3 regions of the Streptomyces sp. NPDC091279 genome follow, and region 2 is predicted to be linked to each of the others. Evidence: riboswitches for the same ligand, from Rfam matches in the RefSeq annotation. Region 2 holds a riboswitch; each other region holds the start of a gene.
The links. A riboswitch is a leader RNA that binds a small molecule or an ion and turns the genes downstream of it on or off. The one in region 2 is predicted to bind thiamine pyrophosphate.
Positions count from the first base shown of each region.

Region 1: another riboswitch for thiamine pyrophosphate. It lies ahead of ACIQOU_RS13920 (thiamine ABC transporter substrate binding subunit); the one in region 2 lies ahead of thiC (phosphomethylpyrimidine synthase ThiC).
Region 3: another riboswitch for thiamine pyrophosphate. It lies ahead of thiO (glycine oxidase ThiO); the one in region 2 lies ahead of thiC (phosphomethylpyrimidine synthase ThiC).

Region 1 is NZ_JBIVVA010000005.1:104,274-113,725, forward strand. Features, by position in the region: gene ACIQOU_RS13885 (hypothetical protein) at 1-256, shown strand, start outside; gene ACIQOU_RS13890 (VOC family protein) at 403-810, shown strand; gene ACIQOU_RS13895 (LOG family protein) at 848-1,969, shown strand; gene ACIQOU_RS13900 (LAETG motif-containing sortase-dependent surface protein) at 2,128-2,832, shown strand; gene ACIQOU_RS13905 (maleylpyruvate isomerase family mycothiol-dependent enzyme) at 2,888-3,676, opposite strand; gene ACIQOU_RS13910 (ABC transporter ATP-binding protein) at 3,701-4,720, opposite strand; gene ACIQOU_RS13915 (ABC transporter permease) at 4,720-6,321, opposite strand; gene ACIQOU_RS13920 (thiamine ABC transporter substrate binding subunit) at 6,411-7,514, opposite strand; TPP riboswitch at 7,595-7,702, opposite strand; gene rlmN (23S rRNA (adenine(2503)-C(2))-methyltransferase RlmN) at 7,758-8,864, opposite strand; gene ACIQOU_RS13930 (phosphatidate cytidylyltransferase) at 9,002-9,452, opposite strand, start outside.
Region 2 is NZ_JBIVVA010000003.1:727,715-737,166, reverse strand. Features, by position in the region: gene ACIQOU_RS10220 (metallophosphoesterase) at 1-1,044, shown strand, start outside; gene ACIQOU_RS10215 (hypothetical protein) at 1,237-2,127, shown strand; gene ACIQOU_RS10210 (hypothetical protein) at 2,285-2,908, shown strand; gene thiC (phosphomethylpyrimidine synthase ThiC) at 3,123-4,925, opposite strand; TPP riboswitch at 4,918-5,107, opposite strand; gene ACIQOU_RS10200 (YibE/F family protein) at 5,767-7,329, shown strand; gene ACIQOU_RS10195 (SsgA family sporulation/cell division regulator) at 7,890-8,327, opposite strand; gene ACIQOU_RS10190 (IclR family transcriptional regulator) at 8,428-9,162, opposite strand.
Region 3 is NZ_JBIVVA010000010.1:34,535-43,986, forward strand. Features, by position in the region: gene ACIQOU_RS24775 (Rv2175c family DNA-binding protein) at 136-501, opposite strand; gene ACIQOU_RS24780 (NAD(P)/FAD-dependent oxidoreductase) at 610-1,839, opposite strand; TPP riboswitch at 1,978-2,089, shown strand; gene thiO (glycine oxidase ThiO) at 2,087-3,241, shown strand; gene thiS (sulfur carrier protein ThiS) at 3,238-3,438, shown strand; gene ACIQOU_RS24795 (thiazole synthase) at 3,443-4,237, shown strand; gene pknB (Stk1 family PASTA domain-containing Ser/Thr kinase) at 4,358-6,289, shown strand; gene ACIQOU_RS24805 (deoxyribonuclease IV) at 6,324-7,196, shown strand; gene bfr (bacterioferritin) at 7,338-7,817, shown strand; gene ACIQOU_RS24815 (bacterioferritin-associated ferredoxin) at 7,837-8,061, opposite strand; gene ACIQOU_RS24820 (class II 3-deoxy-7-phosphoheptulonate synthase) at 8,241-9,452, opposite strand, start outside.

The DNA.
Region 1 (9,452 bases), on a different contig from region 2:
GACGAAGCCCGCCTTCGGGCCGCTCACCGTACTGGGCGCGCTGCTGGTCACCGGGTGCGCGGTCGCGACGCTCGGCACGGCCGCCGTGGAGGCCCGCCAGTCCCGCGTCGGCACCACGGCCGCGCTGGTGCGCCTGGGCGCCCCCACCGCCACCCTGCGCGGCGCGGCGGCCGTCCGGGCGGGCGCGCTGCTGGCGCTGTTCGGGCCGCTGACCCTGATCGTCGCCGAGCTGGCGGCACTGCCCCTGGCCTCCTGAGCCCGACAGTATTGACGCCAGTATTAACCGGTGTTCCTCGGTGCCCGTGGGGGCGGCTCTCCCCACGGGCACCGATGATTTCCGGTGCGGGCGCCGGTCTCCCCTTCGACCGCCACATCAGCGACGACCGAACGGGAGACCCCGCCATGTACCAGCAGATGATCTTCGTGAACCTGCCCGTGACCGACCTCGACGCCTCGAAGAAGTTCTTCACGGCGCTCGGCTACTCGATCAACCCGCAGTTCAGCAACGACGACGCGGCCTCGGTCGTGATCAGTGACACGATCGTGGCGATGCTGCTCACCCGGCCGTTCTACGCGACGTTCACCGACAAGGAGATCGTGGACCCGCGGACGACCAGCGGGGTGCTGGTCTGTCTGAGCGCCGAGAGCCGCGAGGAGGTCGACGCGCTGCTCGGCAGGGCGATCGCGGCGGGCGGCACCGATCTGGAGCGGGTCCAGGACCACGGCTTCATGTACGGCCGTTCCTTCGACGACCTCGACGGCCACACCTGGGAGGTCATGTGGATGGACCCGACGGCCGTAGAGGCCTGAGCCTCACGCAGGGCGACCGGCTGCCTAGCATGGCGGGGTGCACACCAGCCCGGCCCATGCGGCCCCTCACGACGCCCGCGAGATCGAGACGCTGGAGGACTTCGACGCGACCGTCGCGGCCCGCTCCACCCTGGCGGGGTGCCGGGTCCAGAGCGTCGATCTGACCGACCGGACCCGGGAGTTGCTCGCCCACGACACCGGCGGCGCGGTCTTCCTCGGCTGCCCGATGCGGGAGGAGGCGGCGGCGAAGGTACGGGCCGACGGCGCCCTCGTCTTCCCGCCGGTGCCGAACCTGCCGTTCGATCCCTACCGGGGGCGGCTCTACACGCCGGACGAGCTGTTCGCGTCGTTGGAGAAGGGGTACGAGGGGACGCCGGACGCGCTGTCGTACGCGTGGTTCCAGCGGACCCGGGCCGACGGTGACATCTTCGCGTCGATGCTGCGCTCGGTCCACGACGACGCCGTCTCCGACGCCCTCGACGAACTCCTGCGCCACGCCCGGGTGGTGGGCGTCATGGGCGGTCACGCGATGGCCCGGGGGACGGACGCGTACGCGGGGGCGGCGCGGCTGGGGCGGGAGTTGAGCCGGTCGGGGTGGACGGTGGCGACCGGGGGCGGGCCCGGTGCGATGGAGGCGGCGAACCTCGGTGCCTACGCCGCGCCCTACGAGGACGCGATGCTCGACGAGGCGTGTGAACTCCTCGGCCGGACACCGTCGTTCACGCCCTCGGTCACCGAATGGGCGCTGCGCGCCTTCGAGGTGCGGGAGCGCTGGCCGAAGGGGAACCACTCGGTGGGCATCCCGACCTGGTTCTACGGCCACGAGCCGCCGAACGCGTTCGCGTCGCACATCGCCAAGTACTTCGCCAACGCCCTGCGCGAGGACGGCCTGTTGGCGCGCTCGAACGCGGGGGTGGTGTTTCTGCCGGGGGCGGCGGGGACCGTTCAGGAGATCTTCGACAACGCGACGCCCAACTACTACGCGTCACGGGTCGAGCCGACGCCGATGGTGCTCGTCGACCGGGAGCACTGGACCGAGCGGCTGCCGGCGTGGCCCCTCTTGCGGTCGCTCGCCCGGGAACGGTCGATGGAGTCCCGTATCGCACTCGTTGACCGGATCGAGGAGGCGCCCGCGATGCTGAAACGTCTCGCTGGTTAATAAGCAGGCAAAGCCAACGCCCCGAACCCGCATATGCGTTGACACTCCTTATCGAACGCTTATAGACCTGTGAGACTCCTGGGGAATGCGAAGCGGTCCTCACGCGATCGCCTCAACTCCCCCTCACTCCCCCGCAGTTCTGCATGTAAAGGACAAACGTGTCCATAACTCGCCGCAGCGCACGACGTACCGTGCGCGTTCTGGGTGTCGCCTCCGCTTCCGTGGCGCTCACTCTGGGTGTCGCCAACTCGGCGCTGGCCTGCAACATCAGTGAGTTCTCGGCCGAAGCCAGCTGTGCCGGCGACAAGGGCCAGATCGTCGTCACCGACAAGGACTACTCCGGCACCAAGGCCGTCATCACGGTCTTCCTGGAGAACAACGGCGCCGACGTGCACCAGGTCGGTGAGGCGCAGGAGATCCAGGGTTCCCGCGAGGGCACCACGGTGACGTTCTCCGAGGACTGGAAGCCGAACGCGGAGTACCGCATCCACGTCAAGGCGTCCGGCAACATCGTCGACGAGGACATCAAGCCCAACCTGACCACCCCCTCCGAGGCCTGCGCGAAGGACGAGAGCCCGGCGCCGTCGGACTCCCCGGCGCCCTCGGACTCGCCCACCCCGCCGGCCGAGAGCGCGTCCCCGGCGCCCTCCGAGTCGCCGTCGGTGTCGCCGTCGGAGAGCGAGTCCCCGGCCGCCCCGGCGAGCAACGCGCCGTCCCCGGCGGTCGGTGACTCCCACCTCGCCGAGACCGGCGCCAACTCCAGCACCCCGATCATCGCCGGTGTGGCGGGCGCGCTCGTCCTCGTCGGTGGCGGTGCCGTGTTCTTCGGCATGCGCCGTCGTGGGGCGAACAGCGGTCGCTGACCCCTCACCGCGTGTGCGAGTGGCCCGTCCCGGTCCGGGGCGGGCCACTCGTGCGTCAGCCGAACGACGTCCGGGTGAGCCAGAACGCCAGCAGCTCCCGATCGCCGGTGATCCCCAACTCCGGCGCGTCCAGCGGGAGTCGGCGGTAGAAGGCGAGCAGCACGGCGGTGAGCGGGCCGCTCAGGGTGACCGTCGCGTCGGCCCGCGCACGGCGCCAGGTCAGCCCGTCGTCGGCCAGTTCGATCAGCCACGGGGGCTCGGCGTCCTGGGCGTGCAGGGCGATCGTGTCGCCGCCCCGGCGCAGTTCCCGGGCGCCGGTGTCGCCCGGCCGGGTGCGCTGCGCCCACGCGACGATCTCCAGCCGCTCCTCGATCGCGTCGGCGGCGATCTCCGGCGCGACCTCGTAGGGCAGGCCGGCCGCGAGGGTGGCGTCGGCGCGGTGGACGGTGAGTTCATGGGTCATCCGGCGCGCCCAGAAGCCGGACGTGGGAATCCCGGCCCAGCTCCACACCGCGACGTCGGGACCGGCCGCGCGCAGGGAGCCGACGAGAAGGTCGCCGCTCTCGGCGAGCCAGGCGTCCAACGCCTGTGCGTCGCCCTGGACTTCGGGGCCCGCGTAGCCGGGGACCTCGGTCATGGGGATGCTCTGGGCGGCCCGGGTGCGCACATGCAGCTCCACCCAGCGCAGGACCCCGCCCATATGCCGCACGAGCTGTTCAAGGGTCCAGTCGGGGCAGGTGGGCACGGGGGTGGACAGGTCGGCGCCGGAGGCCACCACGGACCTCAAGCGGCCCAGCTGATCGGCGATCTCGTCGCAGTAGCGGTCATGTGAGAGTGCGGGCATGCTCCACACCCTAGGGAGCCGCCGTCACTCCAGCACCAGGATCTCCGTCGTGTCGAAGTCGACGCCGACCGTGTCGCCGGTCTCCGGCGCCGCGCGCAGCGGGCAGGCCGCTTCGAGACGCGGGGCGTGGGGCGGCTGGAGGTGGACGGTGACATGGGTGCCGCGGAAGGTGCGGGCGGTGACCGTGCAGGGCAGGCCCTGTCCGGCGGGGACGAGCCGGACGCCGGGCGGCCGGACCAGAAGCGTGCGCGGGCCCTGGGGGGCGCCCTCGGGGACCGGGAGCTTGCCCCAGGGGGTGAGGGCGACCTGGCCGGTGACGGTGGCCTCCACGACGTTCTCGAAGCCGAGGAAGCGGGCCACGAACGCGTCGGCGGGGTGCTGCCAGACGTCGAGGGGGCTGCCGGACTGGGCGATCCGCCCGTCCCGCATCACAACGACCCGGTCGGCGAGCGCGAAGGCCTCGCCCTGGTCGTGGGTGACGGCGAGCACGGTGGTGCCCAACCGGCAAAACAGCTCCCGCAGTTCGACCACCAGACGTTCCCTGAGCGAGCGGTCGAGCTGGCCGAGCGGTTCGTCGAGCATCAGCAGCCGGGGCCGGGGCGCGAGGGCGCGGGCCAGCGCCACCCGCTGCTGCTCGCCACCGGACAGCGCGGCAACGGCCCTGCGGGCGGCGCCCGGCAGCCCGACCAGGTCGAGCAACTCCCCCACCCGGCGCTCCTGTTCGCTCTTCGCGGCGCCCCGCACCCGCAGCCCGAAGGCGACGTTGCCGCCCACGTCCCGCTGCGGGAACAGCTGGTGGTCCTGGAACATCAGACCCACCCCGCGCCGGTGCGCGGGCACCCCCGCCTGGTCCCGTCCGTCGAGCAACACCCGTCCCCCGGACAGGGGTTGGAGTCCGGCGACCGCCCGCAGCAGGGTGGACTTGCCGCTGCCGCTGGGGCCGAGCACACACACGATCTCGTGCTCGGCGACATCGAGGCCGACGGCGTCGAGCACCACCCGGCCATGGAACCGGACGGTCGCGTCGTCGAGGCTGAGCAGCATCAGAACTCCCCGCTGCGGTCGGTGCGCAGGCGTTCCAGGATCAGCAGCGCCACCGCGCACACCACCATCAGAATCGTCGAAAGGGCCATCGCCTGGCCGTAGTTGAGATCGCCGGGGCGGCCGAGCAGCCGCGCCACGGCGACCGGCAGGGTCGGATGGTCGGGCCGCGCGATGAACACCGTCGCCCCGAACTCCCCGAGCGACACGGCGAACGCGAACCCGGCCGCGACCAGCAACGCCCGCCGCACCAACGGCAGATCGACCTCGCGCCACACCCGCCAGGGCGACGCCCCGAGCACCGCGGCCGCCTCCCGGAGCCGGTCGTCGACCGCGCGCAGCACCGGCAGCATCGTCCGCACCACGAACGGCACACCCACCAGGGCCTGCGCGAGCGGCACCAGAATCCACGACGACCGCAGATTCAACGGCGGCTCGTCGAGGGCGATCAGGAACCCGAACCCGACGGTCACCGCGGACACCCCGAGCGGCAGCATCAGCAGCGCGTCGAAGCCCCGCACCAGCCGTCCCGCGTCCCGGCGCGCGAGGGCGGCCGCCGCGAGAGCGCCGATCACCACGGCGATGACGGTGGCGGCCAGCGCGTACTGGAGCGAGGTGCCGATCGCCTGGATCGGCGGCACCAGGAAGGTCCCGCCGTCGTCCCGGGTCAGCGCCCGGTAGTACGCGAAGTCGGGGGCGTCCAGGGAGCGTTGGACCAGTACGGCGAGCGGCAGCACCAGCAGCACCGCGACGGTGGCGAGGACCGCGCCGAGCAGCGCCCACTGGCGGGGGCCGCGCGGACGCCGGGCGGTGCGGGAGGCGTCGACCAGGCGCAGCGCCGTCTCCCGCCGCCGTACCGTCCAGGCGTGCACGGCGAGGATCGCGCCCACCGCGAGGAACTGGACGATCGTGAGGACGGCGGCCGTGGACAGGTCGAAGATCTCCGAGGTCTGCCGGTAGATCTCCACCTCCAGGGTGGCGAAGGTGGGCCCGCCGAGGATCTGCACGACGCCGAAGGAGGTGAACGTGAACAGGAACACCATCAGCGCGGCGGCGGCAAGCGCGGGCCCGAGCGCGGGCAGCGTCACCGTGCGCCACGCGGCGAACGGCGAGGCCCCCAGCATCCGCGCCGCCTCCTCCTGCCGTGGGTCGAGCTGCGCCCACAGCCCGCCGACGGTCCGTACGACGACGGCGTAGTTGAAGAAGACGTGCGCCAGCAGGATGGCCCACACGGTGGTGTCCAGGCGGACGCCCCACAGCTCGTCCAGGAGCCCGCCCCGGCCGACGAGCGCGAGGAACGCGGTGCCGACGACGACCGTCGGCAGCACGAACGGAACGGTCACCACGGCCCGCAGCACCTGTCGGCCGGGGAAGTCGTAGCGGGCGAGCACATAGGCGCCGGGCAGCGCGACCAGCAGGGTCAGGGCGGTGGAGGCGAGCGCCTGCCAGGTGGTGAACCACAGGACGTGCCGGATGCCGGACTGCCCGAGCACGTCCACGATCCGCCCGGGCCGCCAGCCGCCGTCGACGTCGAGACCGCGCCCGACGATCGCGGCGACCGGGTAGGCGAAGAACACCCCGAAGAACGCGACCGGCACCGCCATCAGCCCGAGCCGCGCCACGCTCCCCTTCCGGGTGCGGGCCGGGATCGGGGTGCGGGCCGGGGTGCGGGCCGGGTCCGGGGGCGCCGGGGCTACTTCAGTACGAGTGACGTCCACGACTTGACCCACTGGTCGCGGTTGGCGGCGATCTTCTCGGGCGCCATGGTCTCGGGGTCCTCGGCCTGCGGACCGTCCTTGGTGAACACGGACGGCACCTGGGCACCCCGGACCACCGGGTACACGAACATGTTCAGCGGCATGTCCTGCTGGAACTCCTTGGTGAGCAGGAAGTCGATCAGCGCCTTGCCGCCCTTGGTGTTGCCCGCGTTGCTGAGCAGCCCCGCGTACTCGGTCTGCCGGAAGCAGGTGCCGTCCGCGACGCCGGTGGGCGCGGTGGCCGGCTGCGGGTCGGCGTAGACCACTTCGGCGGGCGGCGAGGAGGCGTAGGAGACGACCAGCGGGCGGTCCCCCTTGGCCTTCTTGCCGCCGGCCGACCCGGAGAACTCCTCGTTGTACGCCTGCTCCCAGCCGTCGACGACCTTGACGCCGTTGGCCTTCAGCTTCTTCCAGTAGCTCTGCCAGCCCCCGCTGCCGTACTCGGCGGCGGTGCCGAGCAGGAAGCCGAGGCCGGGCGAGGAGGTGGCGGCGTTCTCGGTGACGAGGAGGTTCTTGTACGCCGGGTCGGTCAGGTCGGCGAAGGAGGTCGGCGGGGCCAGCCGGTGCTTGCTGAAGTAGGCCTTGTCGTAGTTGACACAGATGTCGCCGGTGTCGATGGGGGTGACCCGGTGCTTGCCCTGGTCGACCCGGTAGCGGGACTCGACGGTGGCGGCGCCCTTGGCCTGGTACGACTGGAACAGTCCGTTGTCGAGGGCGCGGGAGAGCAGGGTGTTGTCGACGCCGAAGAAGACGTCGCCCTGCGGGTTGTCCTTGGTGAGGATCGCCTTGTTGACGGCCTGCCCGGCGTCGCCGTCCTTGAGGACGCGGACCGTGTAACCGGACCGCTTCTCGAAGTCCGCGAGGACGTCCTTGGAGACGGCCCAGGAGTCATGGCTGACGAGGGTGACGGTCGTGGAGTCGGCCGCGTGGTCGCCGGTCGACGAGCCGCACGCGGAGAGCGTGACGAGGCCGAGGCCGACGGCCACCGCCGTGAGCTTCCTGGTGTGCGGCCGCCCGTTGAGCGGCTTCTTGGTGTGCACTGGTTTTCCTCCTGGGGGTGACCAGGAAGAGACGCGGCCCTGCCCGGGACCGTGAACGGGTCCAGGGCAGGGCGCAACAGCATGAGTAGTGTCCGAACTTCCTACCCAGAATGACCTGGGCGAGGTTCAGAGGGTCTGCGGCCAGGTTGCCGCACTCTCAGCGCTGTGGCGCTCCCCTGTCGGAATATGAAGATGTTCGTCCTGAGAAGAGGCGACCTGACGGGATCACCTCACCCGGTCAGGCTACCGCTCGGTGGCCGCGAGCTGTCCACAGGCACCGTCGATCTCCTGGCCCCGGGTGTCCCGCACGGTCACCGGCACCCCGTGGGCCGCGATCGCCTCGACGAACGCCTTCTCGTCCTCGGGGCGTGACGCCGTCCACTTGGAGCCGGGCGTGGGGTTGAGCGGGATCAGGTTGACGTGCACGGGCCTGCCCTTGAGCATCCGCCCGAGCCGGTCGCCGCGCCACGCCTGGTCGTTGATGTCGCGGATCAGGGCGTATTCGATGGACAGCCGCCGCCCGGACCGCTCGACGTACTCGAACCCGGCGTCGAGGACCTCACGGACCTTCCAGCGGGTGTTCACGGGCACGAGGGTGTCGCGCAGCTCGTCGTCGGGCGCGTGCAGGGAGATCGCAAGACGGCACTTGAAGCCCTCGTCGGCGAACCGGTTGATCGCCGGGACCAGTCCGACCGTCGACACGGTGATCCCGCGCTGCGAGAGACCGACCCCGTCCGGGGCCGGGTCGGTGAGGGCGCGGATGGCGCCGACGACCCGCTTGTAGTTGGCGAGGGGCTCGCCCATGCCCATGAAGACGATGTTGGACAGCCGCGCGGGCCCGCCCGGCACGTCACCGTCGCGCAGCGCCCGCATGCCGTCGACGATCTGGTGCACGATCTCGCCCGTCGACAGGTTCCGGTCCAGACCGGCCTGCCCGGTCGCGCAGAACGGGCAGTTCATCCCGCAGCCGGCCTGTGAGCTGATGCACATGGTGACCCGGTCCGGGTAGCGCATCAGCACGGACTCGACGAGCGTCCCGTCGAACAGTCGCCACAGCGTCTTGCGGGTACTGCCCTCGTCCGTCGACAGATGCCGTACGACGGTCATCAGCTCGGGCAGCAGCGCCTCTCTGAGCTTCTCGCGCGCGCCCGCGGGGATGTCGGTCCACTCCGCGGGGTCGTGCGCGTACCGCGCGAAGTAGTGCTGCGACAGCTGCTTGGCACGAAACGGCTTCTCACCGATCTCGGCCACGGCGTCTTTGCGCTCGGCGGGCGTGAGGTCGGCGAGATGCCGCGGCGGCTTCTTGGCTCCGCGCGGGGCGACGAATGTGAGTTCTCCGGGCTTAGGCATGGCGGTACCAGTGTCGCAGACTCCGCGCAGTGGCCCGTTCCCCCTGTGGATAACCGCCTCTTCAGGCCCCGCGGAACGCACGGGAGCCCCCGCCCGGCAAGGGTCAGGGGCTCCACGTCCGTGCGCGGTACTGCCGGTCAGCCGGAGCCGACGAACACCACCAGCAACAACCACACCACCGGCGCCGTGGGCAGCAAGGAGTCCAGCCGGTCCATGATGCCGCCGTGGCCCGGCAGCAGCGTGCCCATGTCCTTGATGCCGAGGTCGCGCTTGATCATCGACTCGCCGAGGTCACCGAGGGTCGCGGTGGCGGCGACGGCGAGGCCGAGCAGCAGACCCTGCCACCAGGTGCCGTTGTCGATCAGGAACTGCATCAACAGCGCGCCGACCACCATGGCGAACGTCACCGCGCCGACCAGGCCCTCGCGGGTCTTGCCGGGGCTGATGCGGGGGGCGAGCTTGTTCTTGCCGAAGCGCCAGCCGACGGCGTACGCGCCCGTGTCGCTCACGACGGTCAGCAGCAGGAACGTCAGTACCCGGTACGCCCCGTCGTGAGCCGTCAGCATCATCGCGACGAACGTCGCCAGG
Region 2 (9,452 bases):
ACGGCGACGTTGCGCGACTTCCGGGTGCCTGCGTACGTCCACGAGACCGGTCCGTACGACCCGAGCACGCATCCCGGGAACGCCGTTCCGGCGCACGAGGAGGCCTTCCCGGAGGGGTACACGCCCACCGAGCGGGATCTGCCCGTCATCCGCCGGGGGGACACCCTTCAGCTGCCCGTCGACCCGGCCACGCTGCCGGCGCCGCAGCCCGTCCCGCACGACGGCACGGGCCCGCTGTACGTCGTCGGTGACGTCCACGGCTATCTCGACGAACTGCTCGCCGCGCTCCGGGAGAAGGGCCTCGTCGACGACGAGGGCCGGTGGTGCGCGGGCAACGCCCGGCTCTGGTTCCTCGGCGACTTCACCGACCGCGGCCCGGACGGCATCGGCGTCATCGACCTGGTGATGCGGCTGTCCGCCGAGTCGGCGGCGGCCGGCGGCTACTGCAAGGCGCTGATGGGCAACCACGAGCTGCTGCTGCTCGGCGCCAAGCGGTTCGGCGACACCCCCGTCAACTCCGGCGCGGGCACCGCCACCTTCCAGGCGGGCTGGCTGCTCAACGGCGGCCAGAAGACCGACATGGACCGGCTTCAGGACCATCATCTGCAATGGATGGCCCGGCTGGACGCCGTCGAGGAGGTCGACGGCTTCCTCCTCGTCCACTCCGACACCACCGCCTATCTCGACTACGGCGACTCGATCGAGGCGGTCAACGACACCGTCCGCGAAACCCTCACCCGCAACAACGCGGACGAGTGCTGGGATCTGTTCCGCAAGTTCACCAAGCGCTTCTCCTTCCGCGACGAGGGCGGCGCGGACGCCGTCCGTTCGCTGTTGGATACGTACGGCGGCACGCGCATCGTTCACGGGCACAGCCCGATTCCGTATCTGTTGGGCGAAGTGGGCTCCGAGGACGACGAGGACGATTCGGGACCCGTGGTCGACGGACCGCACGTCTACGCCGACGGGCTGGCCATCGCGATGGACGGCGGCGTGACCATGGCCGGAAAACTGCTGGTCCAGCAATTGCCTCTGGAAGACTGAGCATCACCCGGAAGGCCGATCCATGCGCTGAGGCCGCGCGGGACAGCGCAGGCCAGAGGCCAATTTACGTAAACCCTCTGTCACCCTGTGGTGTCACCGCTCTACCATCGGCTTATCCGTAGCAGGCTCCCCTCCGTTTCTGCCCGACGGCTCGTTGGCATGCGAGCCCCAAGCCCTACGGAGCATCGGGGGATGCACATGAACAGCGTTCCGCAGTACCTGCTGAACGAGGACCGCCAGGAGTACGACCGCCTCCTCGACGAGGCGCTGCGCTCCGCACCGCACCGCCCGGAACTGGCCGCTGTCGGTCAGCGTCTCAACCCCGAACAACTGCGCACTCTGGCCCTCAACGCCACCGCGTTCATCACGGCGGCCGCGGCGACCGAGTACCAGCACTATGTGAAGGCCCGCGAGGAACTGCGTCAACCGGCGTCGGCCACCTCGTCGTCCGTCCATGAGTCCGACCCCTCGGAGCCGGGCGCGGGCACGATGGGCCTCGCCACCGGCATCGACGGGGCCGCCGAGACGGCCGGGGCGGGCGCCGTCGCGGTCGTCGCCGTGCTCGCTCCGGTCCTCGCCGGAACGGCCGCGGCGATATTCCTCCTCGTCGGCTACATACTCAGGATGCTCAGCCCCGAACTGGCTTTCGCCCAGACGATGTTGACCGCCGGCTGGGTGTTCGGCGCCGTAACGGCGGCGGCGATCCTGGTGGCCGCGATCGGACTGCTGGTCACCGCACTGCGCAACCGGCCCTCCCCGGAGGCCACCGAGTACGACGAGTTGACCAAAGAGGTGGACCGGGCCCGGGAGGCCTGGCGCAGCGCCCTGCTGGAACGCGGTTTCCTGCCGTTCCTGCGGGAGTCCCTCGCCGACCCCGAGACCGCCGCGACCCTGCGCGAGCCGACCACCCCGGCACCACCGTCGACGCCGTCGGCACGGGCCGGCCGGATACCGCAACTCGGCTACGGGCGGCCCGGTTTCAGCAGCCCGGACGACAGCTCGGGTACCGGCCACCGGCCGCGCTTCTCCAGCCCGGACTATTCCAGCCCGGACTTCGGGGGCCCGGAGAACAAGCCGGAGTGACCCGGGGCTCGCGCCCTCCCCTGCGGCCGGGAAGGCCCGGTGGGAGAGCGCAGGCCGTGGGTCGCCCGGGCACCGGCCCGGTGCTGTCCGACGGCGCCACCTCATGTGGACCTCAGAAAACAGATCCTCGCCTGGAACGGCATGCGATCACCCCATAGTGTCCCGATATCCGGCATCCGACCCCCGATCAGGAGCGGTCGACGAGGAGGGGGAGCCATGGACGCGGAGGCACGCCGAACGAGCGTCGCGACCACAGCGGTGGACGCGGCAGGGCCGCCCTCGACGACCGTGCCGCACAACGGACTCCTCTCCTGACGTACCGGCCGCTGCGGGTCCTCGGCATCGCGCCGGCACCGGTACTGCCCCTCACCGCCTGCACCTCACAGGCCGCCTCCTCCGACGGCACCGCCCCCTCGCCACCCGGCCGAGCGGCCAGGCCACGCAGAAGAAGCAGCTCACCTCCCAGGTCGAAACGGCACTCGGCCTCACCACCGGCGCCCACAGCGGCTCCTTCGTCGAGTCCGGGGTCGAGCGGGTCTCCGAGGGAATCCACACCCGCCCCGAACTCACCGACGGCGCCTACCGGTTGAGCCTGGTGTGCGCGGGCGGCGGAGCCGCGACAACGGTGATCACGGCGCCCGGCACCCCCACCACGAAGCGGCTCCCCTGCGACCAGTCCCTGGACTCCGAGCACCTGACCGGCGGACGCTCGTTCCGGATCGACGTCGTCGGCGCACCCGGCGCGACCGGCATGGCCGCCTGGCGCATCGACCGAACCTGAGCCGAACCGGACATCAACTACCGCACCGGACGGGGCAGTTCGAGCCGCGATCACCCCGTGCCCCGGGACCAGGCCGTTCCCGCCGGAACCACCCCACCACCCCACGTGCAGCGGGCAGACCGTGCCAGGAACGCCCCAACGCCCCCGGCACGATGCACCCCGGCACCGGCACGACCTCCCCGTCAGGGAAGGGCGTTGCCGGAGCATCGACGGCTCACTCGGCGATCGGCAGGTACACGCGGCTCCCGCTCGCCGCGAACTCCTTCGACTTCTGAGCCATTCCGTCCTCGATCTCCGCCCGACTCCCGCCGTGCTTGCGGCGAATGTCCTGGGAGATCTTCATCGAGCAGAACTTCGGCCCGCACATCGAGCAGAAGTGGGCGGTCTTGGCGGGCTCCGCCGGGAGCGTCTCGTCGTGGAACTCGCGTGCCGTGTCCGGATCGAGGGCCAGATGGAACTGGTCCTCCCAGCGGAACTCGAACCGGGCGTCCGACAGCGCGTCGTCCCACTCCTGCGCACCCGGGTGGCCCTTGGCGAGGTCGGCGGCGTGAGCGGCGATCTTGTAGGTGATGACACCGGTCTTGACGTCGTCCCGGTCGGGCAGGCCCAGATGCTCCTTGGGCGTGACGTAGCAGAGCATCGCCGTGCCCCACCAGGCGATCATCGCGGCACCGATGCCGGAGGTGATGTGGTCGTACGCCGGCGCGACGTCGGTGGTCAGCGGGCCGAGCGTATAGAACGGAGCTTCATCACAGATCTCCTGCTGAAGGTCGATGTTCTCCTTGATCTTGTGCATCGGGACATGGCCCGGGCCCTCGATCATCGTCTGTACATGGAAACGCTTCGCGATCCGGTTGAGTTCCCCGAGCGTGCGCAATTCCGCGAACTGCGCCTCGTCGTTGGCGTCCGCGATCGAGCCGGGCCGCAGACCGTCGCCGAGCGAGTAGGTGACGTCGTAGGCGGCGAGGATCTCGCAGAGTTCCTCGAAGTTCTCGTACAGGAACGATTCTTTGTGGTGCGCGAGGCACCACGCGGCCATGATCGAGCCGCCGCGCGAGACGATGCCGGTCTTGCGGTTCGCGGTGAGCGGCACGTACGGCAGGCGCACACCGGCGTGGACGGTCATGTAGTCCACGCCCTGTTCGGCCTGTTCGACGACCGTGTCCTTGTAGATCTCCCAGGTCAGCTCCTCGGCCCGGCCGTCGACCTTCTCCAGCGCCTGATACAGCGGCACCGTGCCGATGGGGACGGGGGAGTTGCGCAGCACCCACTCGCGGGTGGTGTGGATATTGCGGCCGGTGGACAGGTCCATGACCGTGTCGGCGCCCCACAGCGTCGCCCAGGTCATCTTCTCCACCTCCTCCTCGATGGAGGACGTCACCGCGGAGTTGCCGATGTTGGCGTTGACCTTCACCAGGAACCGCTTGCCGATGATCATCGGCTCGATCTCCGGGTGGTTGACGTTGGCCGGCAGGACCGCGCGACCCGCCGCGATCTCCTCGCGGACCACCTCGGGCGAGACGTTCTCCCGCAGGGCCACGTACTCCATCTCCGGGGTGACCTCGCCCTGGCGCGCGTACGCGAGTTGGGTGACCGCGCGTCCGTCCCGGCTGCGGCGCGGCTGGCGCGGCCGGCCCGGGAAGACCGCGTCGAGGTTGCGCAGGCCACCCCGGGGCGCGGTGTGCTTGATCCCGTCGTCCTCGGGGCGGACGGGACGGCCCGGGTACTCGGCGGTGTCGCCGCGGGCGACGATCCAGTTCTCCCGCAGCGGGGAGAGCCCCCTGCGGACGTCGGTGTCGATGGTGGGGTCGGTGTACGGGCCCGAGGTGTCGTACAGGGTGACCGACTGCCCGTTGGTGAGATGCACCTGACGGACCGGCACCCGAAGGTCGGAGCGCGAGCCCTCGACGTATCCCTTGTGCCAGCCGATGGACTTCCCGGTCTCCTGGGACGGCTGACCCGAGGCGGGCTGTTCGTCCTGGCTGGAGGCAGGCGTGCGTGCGTCCTTGATGGTCATGAGACCTACTCCCTACGCCGGCATTACCCGGTAACAGGTTCAGCGGTCGACGCAGCGGCTTCCGTCTGCCGACGCTTCGTGTGGAACATCACTCGGCTTGAGTGATGTTCCACGTGAAACATCGCTGGGACGGAGGTCAGCGCCCTCTCAGCCCGGTGCTCCGAGCTCCCGCGTGTACAAAGGTGCCTCCACGCTAGCGCCAATTCGGGCGCGGTGAACAGGGGGCCTCTGCCGTTCTTGCGATGATCTGGCGGTGACCACGACACCTCAGTCCCCATACCCCCCGCCCGAGCCGCCGCACGGGCACGACCGGGGCGGGCCTGGGCAAGGACCGGGTCGTGGCGGCCAGCCCGGGCAGGGTCCCGGCGGACAGGGACAACGCCCGGACGGCCCCGGACAGCGCCCTGTTGGACAGGGCCAGAGTCCCGGCGCCCCCGGGCAGGCGAGGCATCCTGGCGGTCCCGGGCAGGGGCAGCGCCCCGGCGCGCAGGGGGCGGGACCTGGTGGGCAGGGCCATGGACCTGAGCCCGGTCACCCCGCTCGCCCCGGTCACCCCGGCCGCAACGGTGCTCCCGGCACCGGAGCGGGGGGCGGCAACGGACCCGGCAGCGGGCAGCGGCCCCCGGAACACGCCCAGAGGCCCGGCCCCGGAGGCGTCCACGGGCCGGGGCCTGGCCTAGGACCAGGCGGCCCCCAGAGGCCGGTCGGCGGGTATCGATCGGTCGGCCCCCAGGGACCGGGTGGCGGACGTGGACCGGACGGCCCCCAAGGACCAGGCGGTGGGCAGGGCGCAGGTGGCTCCCCGGGGACGGATGACGGGTACGGCCCGCACAGTTCCCAGATGCCGGGTGGCGAGCGCGGCCCTGGCGGTCCCCAGACACCGGGCAGCGGCTACGACCCAACTGGTGCGCACGGACCGGGCGGTGGCCTTCGACCGGACAACGGACACGGACCGGACGGCGACCACGGATCGCACAGTGGCCACGGTCCCGGCGGCGGCAGCGGTGGCGGCGGGCACTCGCACGGACACAGTCACAGCCACGGTCCTGCGGCCCCCGTCTCCAAGCACCTGCGCAAGGTGATCGCCGCCGTCCTCATCCCGTTCGCCGCCGCCGTGGTCGTCGGCCTCGCGGTGCTGTGGCCCGGTGGCGCCCCGCCGCACCAGCGCACCGGCGTCGGTTTCGACCGGCAGAGCCAGCAGGCGACGGTCACTCAGGTCGTGACGCTCAGCTGCAAGTCGGTCAACGCGTCGTCCGGGTCCTCCACCGGCGACACCTCCACCACGGCGGGCTCCTCCGGCGAGCAACAGGAGGACGGCGACTGCAAGAAGGCGACGATCCGCGTCGACACCGGCAAGGACAAGGGCCGGACGTTCACCGAGATCGTGCAGCCGGACCAGACACGGCAGTTGCACCAGGGCGAGAAGGTCGTCGTCGCCTACGAGCCCTCGGCGCCCAAGGACCTCCAGTACTCGGTGACCGACGTCAACCGTCGGCTTCCGATGGCCGTGCTCGCCGGCATCTTCGCGCTCGCCGTCGTGGTGGTGGGCCGCATCCGGGGCGTCATGGCGCTGGTCGCGCTGGCCATCAGCTTCCTGATCCTCAACTTCTTCATCCTCCCCGCGATCCTCCAGGGCTCGAACCCGCTGATCGTGGCGGTGGTCGGGGCGAGCGCCATCATGCTGATCGCCCTGTACATGTGTCACGGCCTCTCGGCACGCACCTCGGTGGCGGTGCTCGGCACGCTGATCTCCCTGATCCTGATCGGCGTCCTCGGCTCGATGTTCATCGGCTGGGCCGCGCTCACCGGCAACACGGACGACAACACCGGCCTCATCCACGGCCTGTACCCGCACATCGACATGAGCGGTCTGCTCCTCGCGGGCGTGATCATCGGCTCGCTCGGTGTCCTCGACGACGTGACCGTCACCCAGACCTCGGCCGTCTGGGAACTGCACGAGGCCAACCCCTCGATGGGCTGGCGCGGGCTGTACCGGGCGGGCATCCGCATCGGCCGCGACCACATCGCGTCCGTCGTCAACACCCTCGTCCTCGCCTACGCGGGCGCCGCGCTGCCGCTGCTGCTGCTCTTCTCCATCGCGCAGAGCAGCGTGGGCACGGTCGCCAACAGCGAGTTGGTGGCCGAGGAGATCGTGCGGACGCTGGTCGGCTCGATCGGCCTGGTCGCCTCGGTGCCGGTGACGACGGCCCTGGCCGCCCTGGTGGTCTCGGCAGACCGGACGGGCCAGGCAACGCCCGTGAGCACGAGCGGGGGTCCAGGCACCGGGAACGGCGCGGGCGGGGCCCCGGCGTTCGGGGCCGGCGCGGGCACGGCTGCGGCGACGTCCAACGGCGACACGGCCCCGCAGCAACGCACGGGACGGGGCCGACGCCGGAAGCGGTGAGGGGTCGGCGGCCGAGGAGCGAACGCCGGTGCGGTGGTCGCCAGTTACCGGCCGACGTCGCGAGCGGCGCCCAGGGCCGGTCTCGTGACCGACGCCGTGGCGGCTGCCAGCGGCCGCCGGCAGCGACCGGTGACACCAGCCGACGTCACCCGTCCGCCCAAGGCCCGCCCACATCTCCGTCCGCCCGCAGTGCACCGGCCCGCGTCTCTCCGTCCGACGGCCTCCGCCTCCGACGCCCGATTACGCGGGCCCGCGTCTGAGGCGAGGCGGGCTCGGCTGAGGCAGGCTCGGCGTCACCGCTCACGCACCCGTCCACACAGGCTCACGTCTGAGGCGCCGCGGACCCGGTGTCCCCGTTCGCCCGCTCACGCACCCGTCCACGCGGCCCTGCGAGCCCCGTTCACGCGGCCCTGCGGACCTGTGGCCCTTCCGCAGCTCTCCTGCGCCACCGCGATGCACGCGCCCCGCAGAAGCGTTACTGCATAGCCCTGGCTCCCAGGAAAGCCCACTGGACCCACCACCGCTCGCCCGCACCGGCCTCGCGCCCCGCCCCGCGCCCGTCATCCCGCGCTCTGCTCCTCCGCCAGAATCCGGTCCAACGCCTCCTCCAGGTGGGCGTCGAAGTCGGCGAGCGCGCCCTCCTGACCGAGCGGGACCAACTTGTCGGTGCGGTCGAGGAACGCGATGACCGGCGCCGTCGAGGAACGGAACAGCGCCTGGTCCCCGCCGACCTGAAGGCGGATCAGGACCTCGCTCAGGGAGTCGCCGTCGGCGGGTTCGACCCGCACATCGCCCTCTCCGCACGGTCGGCCCACTCCGTCGATCAGCAGTTCCCGACCGAACGTCCAGGTCACCGGAGCATCGCCCGGCAGGTGGAAGGTAAGCCGCACCGCATAGGGATCACCACTCTCGTAACGCAGTTCGACCGGGATGCGGAAGGAGAGCTCCTCGGAGACGAGAAAGCTCATCATGACTTCTGCCTGTACGGACTCGCGCATCGCCTACCCCGTCGTTTAAAGCCGGTTGGCTGGGAATGATCCCCCCTGTCACTCCAGGCATCTTGCTGAACGTGCGCGTCAGATCACAAGGAGTGATTTTTCAGATACTGATAGAGAGCGACAGCGAGCCCAGAAGACGCCCCACCTCGCCCTGCAATCGACGGGCCACGGGCAGCAGTCGTTCGTCCTGGTGAGCAGGCAGGGACAGGCCGATCGCCGCGGCCGTCGTGCCCGCGGTGATGGGAATCGCGGCGCAAACCGTGCCCAGCGCATATTCCTGACGTTCCATCACCGGCTCCATCCGACTCACCCGTTCGAGTCGCCGGAGCAGGCTGTGATCGTCACGCACCGTGTACGGCGTGAGGGAGCGCACGGGGTAGCGCGCGAGGTGATCGCGCCGGGCGTCGTCGTCTAGTTGGGACAACAGGCACTGCCCGATCGCATGCGCGTGGGCCGTCTCCCGGAAGTCGGCCCACTCGGCGACCGCCGGGATGGCCGGGGTGTCGGCGACGCACTTGACCTCGACCTCGCCGTCCCGGTAGACGGCGTAGTAGATGGGCACCCCGAGCACGTCCCGCCAGGCGGCGAGGATGTCGACGACCGTGCTGCGACGTTTCTGCCGGGCGCCGCTGCTGCTCAGCCGCTCGGCCGCGTCCCCGAGGAAGAACAGGCCCCGTTCCCGGCTGAGGTAGCCCTCGTGGACCAGGGTCCGCAGCAGGTGGTAGGCCGTGGGGAGGGCCAGCCCGGTCTCGCGGGCCAGTTGTTTGGCGGGGGCTCCGTGCTGGTGCTCGGCGACGCGCTCCAGCAGGCGCACCGCGCGCTGCACCGAGCCGATGAGGGTGGCGGACGGCGCCTCGGTGGAGGAGCGCGGCCGGGGAGCCGCGGATGCCGGGCGGGGCCTTGCCGCTGGGGCGTCCGGAGGCGCGGACGCCGGGTGCGGCCGGGACGCGGGAGTTTCCGGCGCCGCCGCACGAGGCGGGGCGGCGTGGGACTTCGGGGGTGACGGATGAGGGCGGGCTACAGGGGCCTTCGAGGGCGCTGGTGGGGGCGCTGTTGCGGGCGCCGCCGGGGGCCGGGACGCGGCAGGACCCGAGGGCGGCGGATGGGGCCGGGACGCCATGGAGG
Region 3 (9,452 bases), on a different contig from region 2:
GGGGTTCGGGCGCCCGTTGTATGCCTCGGGTCGCTGTGGGTTCCTAGTGGAAATTCCGCCCCGGACAGTCGCGCGCGGGCCGTCGCCCCGGGGGGATTGGCCGGGGTGACGGCGCGGGCGTCGGTCGGGGGTGGGTCAGACGGCGAGCGCCTGGGCCCGGCGCTTCACCTCCGTGCCACGATTCTCACTCAGCGCCTGCGCGGGCGTACCCGGCAGACTCGGGTCGGGCGTGAAAAGCCATTCGATCATCTCGTCGGCCGTGAAGCCGTCGTCCCGCAGCAGCGTCAGGGTCCCGGTGAGGCCCTTGACGACCTTGTCCCCGTCGATGAAAGCGGCGGGGACGTGCAGCGCGCGGTTCTCACCACGGCGTACGGCGATCAGCTGGCCGTCCTTGACCAGCTGGCGTACACGCGTCACCTCGACGCCGAACTGTTCGGCGATGTCGGGGAGGGTGAGCCAGGCGGGGACGAGAGCATCGATCTTTGCGTCAATCTCGGTCACGACACCAAGCGTGCCATCTCCCACTGACAGTCGGAAGCGCGACCCCCGTGACCTGCGTTTTCCTCGAACCCGATCAGAGCATCGCGGCCGCTGGGGCGCGCGCCCCGATCAGGCCGTCGCCGCTTTCAGGGGCCGGGCCGGGTCGGCCAGCAGCTCCGGGTCCATCAGCGCGCCCGCTTCGAGCAGGCGGCGCCCCTGGGCCAGGTCACGGGGGCGGCCGACGGCCAGCAGGGCGACGAGGCGGCCCTCCCGCAGCCAGCACACGGACCAGGCGGGTCCGGTCGGGTCGCCGCGCCACAGCAGCGTGTCGGCCCCGGCGTGGTGGCCCGCGTACTGGACGAAGCGGCCGAACTGCTCGGACCAGAAGTACGGGACGGGGTCGTAGACGGCCGGGGTCTCGCCGATGATGTTCGCCGCGACCGTACGGGGCCCCTGGAGGGCGTTGTCCCAGTGGTGGACGAGCAGGCGGGTGCCGTAGCGGGCGGACGGGAAGGAGGCGCAGTCTCCGACCGCGTACACGTCGGGCGCCGAGGTGCGCAGGTGGTCGTCGGTGAGGACCTCCCGGTGGGCGCCGAGCGCGATGCCGGAGTCGGCCAGGCGGGCGGTGGCGGGGCGGGCGCCGATGCCGACCACCACGGCGTCGGCGGGCAGCCGGGTGGCGTCGTCCAGGACGACCGCGCCGGGCTCGACGCGCGTCACGCGCGCGTGGGTGCGCAGCGCGGCGCCCGCGTCGGTGTACCAGTCGGCCATGTACGCGGCGACCTCGGCGGGCAGCGCCCCGGCGAGGGGCCGGTCGGCGGCCTCGACGACGGTCACCGCGCACCCCGCCTCGCGCGCGGCCGTCGCGAACTCGGCGCCGATCCAGCCCGCGCCGACGACCACCACGTCCCGTTGCCCGGTCAGGACGGGCCGCAGCCGGGCGGCGTCGTCCAGGGTGCGCAGCAGATGCACGCCGGGGACGCCCTCGGTGCCGGGCAGCGTGATGGGTTCGGCGCCGGTGGCGAGGACCAGGACGTCGTAGGCGACGGGCCCTTCGGCGGTGTCGATCGCGTGGTCGGCGGGGCGGACGGCGAGGACCTCGCGGCCGAGCAGCAGTTCGACGCCGAGGGCGGTGAAGTCGACCTCGAAGGCGGCGCCGTCGGCCTTGCCGAGCAGGACGGCCTTGGACAGCGGTGGCCGGTCGTACGGCTGGTGGGGTTCCGCGCCGATCAGCGTGACGGTGCCGGTGAAGCCCTGTTCGCGCAGGGCGACGGCGGTCTGTACCCCGGCCATGCCCGCGCCGACCACGACGACACGGCGCCCGGCCGGAGTCGCCCGTTCCTGCGTCTGCTCGCTCACCGGATCACCATAGTCAGCTGACCATTCGTCAGCCACCGTTGGTACTCCGTGGCCCGTTCCGGATGGCCGGTTCCGCGCGCGGGCGCGGCGCCGGGCTCTCTTACCGGGGCGCGATCCACGGGCTAGGGTGGCCGACGTACACGCACTCGCGGGAGCCCGGACGCACCGGGCTGAGAGGGAGGCTGGCGGCCTCCGACCGTAGGAACCTGATCCGGGTCATGCCGGCGAAGGGAGGGGCTGGACGCCCATGTCGTCACGTACGTCAGAGGTTCTCGTCGTCGGAGGCGGGATCATCGGCCTGGTCACGGCCTGGCGGGCCGCGCAGCGCGGGTTCGGGGTCACGGTGGCCGACCCGGAGCCGGGCGGCGGGGCCGCCCAGGTGGCCGCCGGGATGCTGGCCGCCGTCACCGAACTGCACCACGGCGAGCAGACGCTGCTCGGCCTCAACCTCGCCTCGGCGGAGCGTTATCCGGACTTCGCGGCCGAGCTGACCGACTTCACCGGGCAGGATCTCGGCTACCGCCGCTGCGGCACGCTCGCCGTCGCGCTGGACGCCGACGACCGTGCCGAACTGCGCGAACTGCACGCCCTGCAACGGCGTTCGGGGCTGGCGTCGGAGTGGCTGACCGGGCGCGAGTGCCGGCGTCTGGAGCCGATGCTCGCGCCGGGTGTGCGCGGCGGGCTCCGGGTGGACGGCGACCACCAGATCGACCCGCGCCGACTGGCCGCCGCCCTGGTCACCGCCTGCGAGTGGGTCGGCGTGACCTTCCACCGGGGCTGGGCCGAGCGCCTCGACGTGGTCCGGGACCGGGCCGTCGGGGTGACCCTGGCGGACGGCACCGCGCTCACCGCCGATCAGGTGGTGCTGGCCGGCGGGAGCCTCAGCGGGCGGCTCGCGGGCGTGCCGGAGGGGGTGCTCGCGCCGGTGCGGCCGGTGAAGGGGCAGGTGCTGCGGCTGACGGTGCCCGCGCGCCGCGCGCCGTTCCTCCAGCGCACGGTGCGGGCGGTGGTGCGTGGCGGCCATGTCTATCTGGTGCCGCGCGAGAACGGCGAGCTGGTCGTCGGCGCGACCAGCGAGGAGCTGGGCTGGGACACCACGGTGACCGCGGGCGGCGTGTACGAGCTGCTGCGCGACGCCCATGAGCTGGTCCCCGGCATCACCGAACTGCCCCTGACGGAGACCCGGGCGGGCCTGCGTCCCTGCTCCCCCGACAACGCCCCGCTGCTCGGCCCGACCGGTCTCGACGGACTGCTCCTGGCCACCGGCCACCACCGCAACGGCGTGCTGCTGACGCCGGTCACCGGCGAGGTCCTCGCGCATGCCCTGGCCACCGGTGAACTGCCGGACGTGGCACGGCCGTTCACCCCGAGGCGGTTCTCCCGTACGGAGCTGCCCGCATGATCGTCCGCGTCAACGGCGCACCCCGCGACCTCACCCCCGGCACGGACCTCGACGCCGTCGTCAGGTCCCTCGTCCGGGCGCCCTCCGGCGTGGCCGCCGCCCTGAACGAGACCGTCGTCCCGCGCGCCCTGTGGCCCTCGACCCGGCTGGCCGAGGGCGACCGCGTCGAGATCCTCACCGCCGTCCAAGGAGGCTGACCCGATGGCCGACGATCCTTTCGTCCTCGGCGGCAGGACCTTCTCGTCCCGCCTGATCATGGGCACCGGCGGCGCGCCGGGCCTCGATGTGCTCGAACGGGCCCTGGTGGCGTCCGGGACCGAGCTGACCACGGTGGCGATGCGGCGCGTGGACCCCTCGGTGCACGGTTCGGTGCTCTCCGTCCTGGAGCGGCTCGGGATCGAGGTGCTGCCCAACACGGCGGGCTGTTTCACGGCCGGGGAGGCGGTCCTCACCGCCCGCCTCGCGCGCGAGGCGCTCGGCACCGAACTGGTCAAACTTGAAGTCATCGCCGACGAACGCACCCTGCTGCCCGACCCGATCGAACTGCTCGACGCGGCCGAGACCCTCGTCGACGACGGCTTCACGGTGCTGCCGTACACCAACGACGACCCGGTCCTCGCCCGCAAGCTCCAGGACGTGGGCTGCGCGGCGGTCATGCCGCTCGGCTCGCCCATCGGGTCCGGGCTCGGCATCCGCAACCCGCACAACTTCGAGCTGATCGTCGAGCACGCGCGCGTACCGGTCGTCCTGGACGCGGGCGCGGGGACCGCGTCGGACGCGGCGCTGGCGATGGAACTGGGGTGCGCCGGTGTGATGCTCGCCTCAGCGGTGACCCGCGCCCAGGAGCCGCCGCTGATGGCCGAGGCGATGCGGCACGCGGTGTCGGCGGGGCGCCTCGCCCATCGGGCCGGGCGCATCCCCCGGCGCCGTTTCGCCCGTGCTTCCTCGCCCGACGAGGGTCGCGCCCGGCTGGACCCGGAGCGGCCCGCGTTCTGACCGGGCAGGCGGGATCGGCCCTGGTGCGAGGGGTCCGCCGGGTCACGGGTCGGCCTCGTTCGGCCAGGGACAAAGGCGGCGCACAGGGGGTTGTCAGCGGTGGCTCGTACACTCACGTGCGTGGATACGACCCTTCAGGACCCTCTGGTCGGGCAGGTGCTCGACGGGCGCTACCGCGTGGACGCGCGGATCGCGGTCGGCGGGATGGCCACGGTCTACCAGGCCCTGGACACCCGCCTCGACCGTGTTCTCGCGCTCAAGGTGATGCACCCGACGCTGGCCGCCGACGTCTCGTTCGTCGAGCGGTTCATCCGGGAGGCGAAGTCGGTCGCCCGGCTGGCCCACCCGAACGTCGTGCAGGTCTTCGACCAGGGCGCCGACGGGTCGTACGTGTACCTCGCCATGGAGTACGTCGCCGGGTGCACCCTGCGGGACGTGCTGCGCGAGCGTGGGGCGCTGCAACCCCGCGCGGCCCTGGACGTCCTGGAACCGGTGCTGGCCGCGCTGGGCGCCGCGCACCGCGCCGGGTTCGTGCACCGGGACATGAAGCCGGAGAACGTCCTGATCGGGGACGACGGCCGGGTCAAGGTCGCCGACTTCGGTCTGGTGCGCTCGGTGGACACCGTCACCCACACCACCGACACGGTCCTGGGCACCGTCTCCTATCTGGCGCCCGAGCAGATCGAGCACGGCACCGCCGATCCCCGCGTCGACGTGTACGCGTGCGGTGTCCTCTTCTACGAGATGCTGACCGGCGACCGCCCACACTACGGGGACTCCCCCGCGACGGTGCTCTACAAGCACATCCACGAGGACGTCCCGCCGCCCTCGGCCGTGGTGCCCGGCATGCCGTACCCGCTGGACGAGTTGACGGCGTCGGCGACCGCGCGCAATCCGGACGTGCGCCCCTATGACGCGGTGGCGCTGCTGGCGCTGGCCCGGGGGACACGGGCCGCGCTGAGCGAGGAGCAGTTGGACGCGCTGCCGCCGCAGGCGATCGACGACGGCCGGCTGGGCTCGGAGGCCCGCACGAGCGTCATCCCGCGACTGCTGCCGGTCGACGAGGACGCCGAGTACGCCGAGGATGCGGAGCGGGAGGTGCTGCGCACCAGCCGGTTCGAGTCTCCCCCGCCGCTGCCGCCCGGACGCCGTTCCGCGCGCGCCCGTCGGCGGGGACCGCTGGCCGCCGTGCTCGCCGTGCTGCTCGCCCTGGGAATCGGGACGGGCGTCTGGTACATCAACTCCGGCCAGTTCACCAAGGTCCCGGCGGTCCTGTCGAAGACGCAGGCGGCCGCGGAGAAGAAGCTGTCCAGCGCCGGTCTGGACGTCGGGAAGGTCACCCACCGCTACAGCGACACGGTGGACCGGGGCACCGTCATCAGCTCGTCCCCGGCGCCAGGCGCCCGTATCCGGGACAACGGCTCGGTGACCCTGGTCGTCTCCGACGGCCCCGAGACCGTGCGGATACCGGCGCTGAGCGGCGTCACCCTCGCCAAGGCGCGGGCCCAGCTGAAGCGGGACGGCCTGGAACCGGGCATGGTCACCAGGGAGTTCAGCGAGGACGTCCCGGAGGGCTCGGTGATCTCCACGGACCCGGCGGCCGGTACCGAGCGGCACGCGGGCGCGGCGGTCGCGCTGACCGTCAGCAAGGGCAGCCCGGTGGAGGTCGCGGACGTCACGGGCGCGGACCTGGCGGACGCGCGGGCGGAGCTGGAGGAGGCGGGCCTGAAGGTGAAGGTCGCCGCCGAGCAGGTCACGTCCGACGAGTACGACAAGGGCGAGGTCGCCGCGCAGACCCCGGACGGCGGCACCGAGGTGGCCGCGGGCGACACGGTGACGTTGACGGTCTCCAAGGGGCCCGAGACGGTCGAGGTGCCGGATGTGGTCGGGGACAGCGTGGACGACGCCAAGCAGGCGCTGACGGACGCCGGTTTCCAGGTCAAGGAGGACCGCGGGCTGCTCGGCCTGTTCGGGGACACCGTCAAGAGCCAGTCGGTGGCGGGCGGCGAGTCGGCGGCCAAGGGGTCGACGATCACCATAAAGATCCGGTGACCGGGCGGCCGGCGCCGCATGGCACCCTGGGCGGGTGAACAGCCAGCACCTCTCCCGCAACCCCGTCGGCGGCCATGTCCCGGTGGCCGGCGGCCTGCACTCCGTCGGCCTGTCGTACGCCCGTGAGCTGAAGGCGGAGACCGTCCAGGTCTTCGTCGCCAACCCGCGCGGCTGGGCGACCCCGGCCGGGAACCCGCGGCAGGACGAGGCGTTCCGGGCGGCCTGCGCCGAGGAGTCGATCCCGGCGTATGTGCACGCCCCGTACCTGATCAACTTCGGCTCGCACACCGAGGCGACGGTGGAGAGGTCGGTCGAGTCGCTGCGGCACTCCTTGCGCCGGGGCCGGGAGATCGGCGCGCTCGGCGTCGTCGTGCACACCGGCAGCGCGACCGGTGGCCGGGAGCGTGCCGTGGCGCTGCGCCAGGTGCGGGAGCATCTGCTGCCGCTGCTGGACGAGTTGACGCACGACGACGATCCGTTCCTGCTGCTGGAGTCGACGGCGGGGCAGGGTTCCTCGCTGTGCTCGCGGACCTGGGACTTCGGGCCGTACTTCGAGGCGCTGGACGCCCACCCGAAGCTGGGGGTCTGCCTGGACACCTGTCACATCTTCGCCGCCGGACATGACCTGACCGGCCCGAGCGGTATGCACCAGACGCTCGATCTGCTGGTGGAGACGGTCGGGGAAGGGCGGCTGAAGCTGATCCACGCCAACGACTCCAAGGACGTGGTGGGCGCGCACAAGGACCGGCACGAGAACATCGGCTCCGGGCACATCGGCGAGGACCCGTTCCGGGCGCTGATGACGCATCCGGCGACCGAGGGCGTGCCGTTGGTGATCGAGACGCCCGGCGGCAAGGAAGGTCACGCGGCGGACGTGGAGCGCCTGAAGACGCTGCGGGACGGCTGAGCCCACCCCTTCCCCAAAACGGGACAACTCGGACTAAGGCAGCACTTACTTACTAAGTGCAGACTTACTGGACGATCTTCGCCGCCAGTGCAATCATGCGGCGCAACCTGCCAGTTACCCCGTGCGGAAGGAGCCTCTGCCATGCAGGGCGACCCCGAGATCATCGAATTCCTCAACGAGCAGCTCACCGGCGAGCTGACCGCGATCAACCAGTACTTCCTGCACGCCAAGATGCAGGAGAACTTCGGCTGGACGAAGCTCGCGAAGTACACGCGGCACGAGTCGTTCGACGAGATGAAGCACGCCGAGGTGCTCACCGACCGCATCCTGTTCCTGGAGGGGCTGCCGAACTACCAGCGCCTCTTCCATGTGCGCGTGGGACAGACGGTCAAGGAGATGTTCGAGGCGGACCGGCAGGTCGAGGTCGAGGCGATCGACCGCCTCAAGCGGGGCATCAAGGTGATGCGCGAGAAGGGCGACATCACGTCGGCCAACATCTTCGAATCGATCCTGGAGGACGAGGAGCACCACATCGACTACCTCGACACCCAGCTGGAACTGGTCGAGAAGCTCGGTGAGGCGCTGTACATCGCCCAGCTGATCGAGCAGCCCGAGAGCTGAGCGAGCGGCCCAGGGGCGGCTAGGCGGCCTCGTTCAGTTCGGTGAGGACCGGGCGGCCCTGGTCGGCCAGGTCGCGGCGGGGGCAGGAGCCGCGGCCCAGGATCGCCTGGATACGGCGGACGCAGTTGCCGCAGTCGGTGCCGGCCTTGCAGGCCGAGGCGATCTGCCGGGGCGTACAGGCCCCGTCCTCCGCGTGTCGCTTCACTTGCGCTTCGGTCACCCCGAAACAGCTGCACACGTACACGCGGAGTCACCTCCCGACGGGATCGATTCGGTTCGCCGTCCCGCTGAGTCGGTGAGGCTAACCTAACCTTACCCGCCACTCCGGGCCCGCAAAAGTGGCGAGGGGCGTGGATCGTCTGTGATCCACGCCCCATCTGCGGTTCTGTGTCCCGCGAGCCCCTCGGGACCCCCTGGTGATGGCTACTGGTCCCGGTACATCTCCGCGACCAGGAACGCCAGGTCGAGCGACTGGCTGCGGTTGAGCCGCGGGTCGCAGGCCGTCTCGTAGCGCTGGTGCAGGTCGTCGACGAAGATCTCGTCGCCGCCGCCGACACACTCCGTGACGTCGTCGCCGGTCAGTTCGACGTGGATGCCGCCCGGGTGGGTGCCGAGCGCCTTGTGCACCTCGAAGAAGCCCTTGACCTCGTCGAGCACGTCGTCGAAGCGGCGGGTCTTGTGCCCGGAGGCCGCCTCGTAGGTGTTGCCGTGCATCGGGTCGGTGATCCACGCCACGGTCGCGCCGGAGGCGGTGACCTTCTCGACCAGCTCGGGCAGCCGGTCACGGACCTTGTCCGCGCCCATCCGCACGATGAACGTGAGCCGACCGGGCTCGCGGTCCGGGTCGAGGCGCTCGATGTACTGCAACGCCTCCTCGGCCGACGTCGTCGGACCGAGCTTGATGCCGATCGGGTTGCTGATCTTCGACGCGAACTCGATGTGCGCGCCGTCCAGTTGGCGGGTGCGCTCACCGATCCACACCATGTGCCCGGAGACGTCGTACAGCGAGCCGGTGCGGGAGTCCACGCGGGTCAGCGCCGACTCGTAGTCGAGCAGCAGCGCCTCGTGCGAGGAGAAGAACTCGACGGTCTTGAACTCCTCCGGGTCGGTCCCGCAGGCCCGCATGAAGTTCAGCGCGTTGTCGATCTCGCGGGCCAGCTGCTCGTAGCGCTGGCCGGACGGGGACGACTTCACGAAGTCCTGGTTCCAGGCGTGCACCTGGCGCAGGTCGGCGTAGCCGCCGGTGGTGAAGGCACGCACCAGGTTGAGGGTCGACGCGGAGGCGTTGTACATCCGCTTCAGCCGCTCGGGGTCCGGGATGCGGGCCTCTTCGGTGAAGTCGAAGCCGTTGACGGAGTCGCCCCGGTAGGTCGGGAGCGTCACCCCGTCGCGGGTCTCGGTCGGCTTGGAGCGCGGCTTGGAGTACTGCCCGGCGATCCGGCCGACCTTGACCACCGGCACCGAGGCGGCGTACGTCAGCACGGCGCCCATCTGGAGCAGGGTCTTGAGCTTGGCGCGGATGTGCTCGGCACTCACGGCGTCGAACGCCTCGGCGCAGTCGCCGCCCTGAAGGAGGAACGCCTCCCCCTTGGCGACGGCCGCCAGGCGAGCGCGCAGCTGGTCGCACTCGCCGGC